Linked DNA regions of Sinorhizobium fredii USDA 257. The protein of the gene in region 1 binds, or shares a complex with, the protein of each later gene. Links are inferred from orthologs where the notes say so. Each region holds a gene or a part of one and is shown on either strand. Other genes may lie near its edges.

Region 1 (2,845 bases):
CTGCCGAAGATTTCCGCCAAGGGCGACCAGCACATCATGACGCTGCCGCTGCGCGAGGCTCGCGAAATGTTCGAACGGGATTATCTGATCGCCCAGATCAATCGCTTCGGCGGAAACATCTCGCGCACTGCGGAATTCGTCGGCATGGAGCGTTCCGCGCTGCATCGCAAGCTGAAGTCGCTGGGTGTCTGATCCGAACGCATGCGAAGCGGCCTTCGGCCGCAGCAAAGCATCCAGTAAGGCCGCAAGATCAGATGCCTAGAATTGCTTATGTCAACGGCGCCTATGTGCGCCATTCGCAAGCCGCAGTCCATGTGGAGGATCGCGGCTACCAGTTCGCCGATGGGGTCTACGAAGTTTGCGAGGTGCGGCACGGCTTCATCGTCGATCTCCGCCGCCATCTCGATCGTCTCGACCGGTCGCTGGGTGAACTCAAGATGGACTGGCCGATGAGCCGCGCCGCGCTGATCCACGTCATTCGCGAGGTGCTGCGGCGGAACCGCGTCCGCAACGGGCTTTTCTATCTTCAGGTGACGCGCGGTGTCGCGCGACGCGACCACGTTTTTCCGGCGAAGAACACGCCGCCCTCTGTCGTCGTAACAGCCAAGCGCACCGATGCCGCCGCAATCGCCCGCAAGAATGCCGAAGGCATCTCGGCGATAACGGTGCTGGAGAACCGCTGGGAGCGGGTCGATATCAAAACCGTCGGTCTTTTGCCGAACGTTCTCGCCCGCCAGCAGGCGAAAGAACTCGGCGCTCAAGAGGCAATCTTCGTCGATGCCGATGGCCTGGTCAAAGAGGGGGCGGCGACGAATGTCTGGATCGTCGATGCTGAGGGAACGCTGCGCACCCGTCCGGCCGAGCACGGCATCCTGCGCGGTATCACGCGCACGACACTGATGGAGGTAGCGAAGCCACTACGCTTGAAGGTCGAGGAAAAGGCCTTTTCTGTAGAGGAAATGCTTGCCGCACGGGAAGTGTTCGTCACCGCTGCAACGAGCATCTGCTTTCCGGTGGTTTCCATCGATGGAAAGACGATCGGCAACGGTCATCCCGGAAGCATAGCACAGAATATTCGTGAAGCCTTTTTCGACGTTGCGGAAAAGACGGCGATTTGATACCAAACCTGAAGAGGTGTCGGGGGAAGGCTTCTGTGATACCTCGGATCGCAATATGACAAAATGCACCGGCGCCAAAGCCGGCAAATAAGAAAGAAGCGGCGCGATGGCGGAACGTTCTCAAAACTTGCAGGATCTTTTTCTTAATACGGTTCGCAAGCAAAAAATATCATTGACCATTTTCCTTATCAATGGCGTGAAACTGACGGGTGTTGTGACATCGTTTGACAATTTCTGTGTCCTGTTGCGCCGTGACGGCCATTCTCAGCTCGTCTATAAGCATGCCATCTCGACCATCATGCCGGGCCAGCCTCTGCAGATGTTCGAGAACGAGGAAGCGGCATCCTGACGGGACCTGAGGACCATCACCAAACGTAATTCGAAATCGCCGTCATCGATCATTCCGGAGCTTGAGAAGCGCCGCGACGACATGCGCGCGGTCGTTGTCGTGCCGGTCTTGAAGAAGACGGGCAAGCCAGCGGCGGAGGTGGCGACGGCCACCACCCGTTCCGATGAAAGCCGGCTTGAAGAGGCAACCGGGCTTGCGCTTGCCATCGATCTCGACGTCGTGCACGGCACGGTCGTTGCCGTCGCGCAGCCGAAACCAGGCACGCTGCTCGGCAGCGGAAAGATCGAGGAGATCGGCCATATCCTGAACGAGAAGGATGCGGGCCTGGTCATCGTCGATCATCCGCTGACGCCGGTGCAGCAGCGCAATCTCGAGAAGGAATGGAACGCCAAGGTCATCGACCGGACGGGTCTTATTCTCGAGATTTTCGGCCGACGCGCCTCCACCAAGGAGGGCACGCTTCAGGTCGATCTCGCCCACCTGAACTATCAGAAGGGCCGCCTGGTACGAAGCTGGACCCACCTGGAGCGCCAGCGCGGCGGCGCCGGCTTCATGGGCGGCCCGGGCGAAACGCAGATCGAAGCCGACCGCCGCCTTCTGCAGGAGAGGATCGTTCGGCTGGAGCGCGAACTGGAGCAGGTGCGGCGTACGCGCCAGCTGCATCGCTCGAAGCGCAAGAAGGTGCCGCATCCTATCGTCGCGCTGGTCGGCTACACCAACGCCGGCAAATCGACGCTCTTCAACCGGATGACCGGCGCTGGCGTTTTGGCCGAGGACATGCTCTTCGCGACGCTCGATCCGACGCTCCGGCGGCTGAAGCTGCCGCATGGCCGAATGGTCATTCTGTCGGACACGGTCGGTTTCATCTCCGATTTGCCGACGCACCTCGTCGCGGCCTTCCGGGCGACGCTGGAGGAGGTGCTCGAAGCCGATCTGGTTCTGCATGTGCGCGATCTCTCTGATCCGGACAATCAGGCACAGGCGAGCGATGTGCTGCGTATCCTTGCCGATCTCGGCATCGACGAGAAGGAAGGCGCCGAACGCATCGTCGAGGTCTGGAACAAAATCGACAGGCTCGAGCCGGAGGTGCGCGAGGCTCTGGTGAAGAAGGCCGCGAGCGCCGACAACACCGTCGCCGTTTCCGCGATCACAGGCGAAGGCGTTGACGATCTGCTTGCCGAGATTGGTCAGCGGCTTTCGGGCGTGATGACCGAGTGCACCGTCGTGTTGGCCGTGGACCAGCTGCAATTCCTGCCCTGGATCTATGAGCACGCGATCGTCGACGGCCGCGATGATCTTGACGACGGAAGGATCAGCCTCGACCTGCGCTTGACCGAGGCCGAGGCGGCCGAGCTCGAAAGACGGTTGGGCAATGGGG
Region 2 (3,105 bases), 480 kb from region 1 along the record:
CTTCGAGTGCCGCTCTCCGGGCGACGAGAGGCCTGCCGGTCAGGATTGCTCCGTCCGTGTCGACAAGCATGTCGAAGAGGATGAGGCGCGCAGGCGTTTGTTGCGAGAGCTTCTGGACTCGGCTTGCCGCCGGATGCAGGCGCATCTGGAGGGCGTCGAAGGAAAGACGCCCATCGACTTCGATCACAAGTTCACCATCGACGACGAATTGCGCGGCGTCCAGCTGGCGCATGAGCGCGATGATCTCCGGGAAAAAACGTCCCAGCGGCTTGCCGGATTTTGCCCGGAGATCAACCTCCTCGCCGGACTTGAAAGCAAGGCAGCGGAAGCCGTCCCATTTCGGCTCATACTGCCACACCACATCGCTCGGAAGCTCCGTAGCGGAGCGTGCCTCCATCGGCGCCGTGCTGACAGGCAGCGGGAAGGCGGCGGGGGATCCCATTCCCCTGGCCGCCTTCGCCGTTGCGGTCGGGCGCAAGCTCCCGGCCTCCTTGGTCGATTTTCGATGCGCGGGTGACGGCATCCTTCACTCCCTTACCGGCGCTGGCCTACTTCAGCTTCACGGCGGGCTCTCTCGCCCAGACACGCAGCTTGCCGAGTTCCTTGAGGAAGGAGGCGACGCTCCCGGCGTCTGTGAGCTCGATCGTTCCCTCGTCAAGAGACTCGGCAATGCCGGCTCTCTGCATGAGGGGGAGCGCCGTACCCACATAGCCGATATATTTGCAATGGGCGAAGGCGTCCGCCACGAAGTCGCGGGCGGTGGCGACATCGATGAGATCGGCGGCCGCCTCTTGCGACGTAAGTAGGACCACCGCGTCGTAGAGCACGGATGGGCCGCCATCGAGCATCTGGTGGGCTGCGACCCGCTTTCCGTCCGAGGCGGTGAAGCCGCCGACTTTCGGAGCGATGAGCTCAAACGCCGCCTTTTGCTCCGCGACCGCAGTGATCAAAGCATTGAGAAGCGCGGCGTCCGCGCCGTCCGTCGCCAGAATTCCGAGTTTGCGACCTTCGAAACGCTTCGGACCACGCTCAATGATGCTGAGCGCCGGCGACGGGTTGAGGTCCTGGCGCGTGGCGACGGCGGCTTCGGCCGGCTTCGGCATCGTCGGCAATCCGAGAGCATGCGCCACCTTCTTTCCAAGCGTCTCGTCGATGTTGAGGAGATGGGACACCATCCGCTCGCGGATCACCGGCGTCTGCACCTTGCTCAATTCGAAGGTCAGGGCATCGGCGATATGGCGCTGCTCGGGCGGGGTCTGGCTGATGAAAAATTGGCGGGCCTGGCTGTAGTGATCGGCGAAGCTCTCCGCCCGAATGCGAAGCTTCGGTCCCTGCTCTTCCGACGCGAAATGCCGGAAGCCTTTCGTCGGCGACTCGCGCGGTCCCTCGCCCCAGGAATTCGGCTGGTAGTTCACCCGGCCGACCGGGTTGCGCATGGCCATATGGCCGTCCTGCTGGAAGTGCTGGAAGGGACATTTGGGCGCGTTGATCGGCAGATGCGTGAAGTTCGGGCTGCCGAGCCGCTTCAACTGCGTGTCGAGATAGGAAAAATTGCGTCCCTGCAGCAGGGGATCATCGCTGAAGTCGATGCCCGGCGGCACGTTCTGCGTCATGAAGGCGACCTGTTCGGTCTCGGCAAAGAAATTCTCCGGCATGCGGTCGAGAACCAGGCGCCCGACCGGCTTCGTCGGCAGGACTTCCTCCGGAATGATCTTGGTCGGATCGAGAATGTCGAAGTCGAACTTGTCGGCGAACTTCTGATCGAAGAGCTGCACGTGGAGATCCCACTCGGGGAAGTTGCCCGACTGGATGGCTTCCCAAAGATCGCGCCGGTGGAAGTCGGGGTCCGCACCATTGATCTTCAGGGCCTCGTTCCAGGCGACGGACTGCAGCCCGAGCTTCGGTTTCCAGTGGAACTTGACGAAGGTCGACTCGTCCTTGGCATTGACGAAGCGGAAGGTGTGAACGCCGAACCCCTCCATGAAGCGGAAGGAACGCGGGATAGCCCGGTCGGACATGACCCACATGATCATATGCATGCTTTCCGGCGTCAGGCTGATGAAGTCCCAGAAATTGTCATGGGCCGATTGGGCCTGCGGGAACTCCCGATCGGGCTCCGGCTTCACCGAGTGAATGACATCCGGAAACTTGATCGCGTCCTGGATGAAGAAAACCGGGATGTTGTTGCCGACCAGATCCCAATTGCCCTCCTTGGTGTAGATTTTGACCGCGAAGCCGCGCACGTCGCGTGCAAGATCGACGGAGCCCTTGCTGCCGGCGACCGTCGAGAAGCGAACGAAGGCCGGTGTCTTCTCGCCGGGACGCTGAAACAGGTCCGCCCGCGTATAGGCGGCAAGTGATTCATAGGTCTCGAAGAAACCATGCGCGCCATAGCCGCGTGCGTGCACGACGCGCTCCGGGATACGCTCATGATCGAAATGGAAGAGCTTTTCACGGAAATGGAAATCCTCGATCAATGTCGGGCCGCGTTCGCCGGCGCGCAGACTGTTCTGGTCGTCGGCCACCGGTCCGCCCTGCGCCGTCGTCAAGATGGGGGTGTCGCCTTCGGCAGTCTGATGAAGCTCTCCGCCGTTGCCGCGGGTCGCTTTCTGATCATGGATGGTGGCTGACTTCGAATTGTTCGGCGCGGAGGGTTTCTTGGCCATTGCAGCACTCCTTGAGCGAGGACGGAATGGGCACGAAACCTTGGCCGCCGAAGTTGGTTCCCCCGGCGCCGAATTTTCGAAAGCTCGAACGGTCGACGTCGTCCCGGTGCGTTCAGCCTTGATAGATGCCGATCAGATCCGCCTCTGCGATCCGGTGCTTGCCGGCCTCGGCCCAGGCCTGTGCTGCGCCGACATCGTCCGAGATCGAGATGTTGCGGGTGTTCAGCGCAGCGAGCTTGAAGTGATAGTGATGCACGCCCGTTCCTGCCGGCGGTTGCGGTCCGTCATAACGGGCGTTGCCGAAATCGTTCCTGATGAATTTGATGGCATGTTCCGGTCCGGTATCGACGGCTTGAGAAAGTTCGGTCCAGTTGCCGGGAATGTTGACGATGGCGCAATGGCGAAACACCCCTCTGACGGCGTCCGGATCTTCGACGAC

Evidence for each region.
Region 2: the proteins of hfq (region 1) and katE are in contact, whole or in part, in a crystal structure (PDB 3VU3), measured with the Escherichia coli proteins. The link is inferred for Sinorhizobium fredii USDA 257 from one-to-one orthologs.

The regions. Positions count from the first base shown.
Region 1 is NC_018000.1:3,663,989-3,666,833, forward strand. The notes cover bases 178-2,845. They hold hfq (RNA chaperone Hfq), read left to right. Parts: upstream 178-1,224; coding sequence 1,225-1,467; downstream 1,468-2,845. Other genes in these bases: ntrX (two-component system response regulator NtrX), read left to right, coding at 178-192; USDA257_RS17035 (D-amino-acid transaminase), read left to right, coding at 255-1,118; hflX (GTPase HflX), read left to right, coding at 1,474-2,845. In the rest of the region: more of ntrX, read left to right, coding at 1-177. UniProt on the Escherichia coli protein: RNA chaperone that binds small regulatory RNA (sRNAs) and mRNAs to facilitate mRNA translational regulation in response to envelope stress, environmental stress and changes in metabolite concentrations.
Region 2 is NC_018000.1:3,187,792-3,190,896, reverse strand. Bases 108-3,035 are described here. They hold katE (catalase), read right to left. Parts: upstream 2,667-3,035; coding sequence 549-2,666; downstream 108-548. Other genes in these bases: USDA257_RS14705 (YbhB/YbcL family Raf kinase inhibitor-like protein), read right to left, coding at 2,779-3,035; USDA257_RS14715 (ATP-dependent DNA ligase), read right to left, coding at 108-523. In the rest of the region: more of USDA257_RS14715, read right to left, coding at 1-107; more of USDA257_RS14705, read right to left, coding at 3,036-3,105.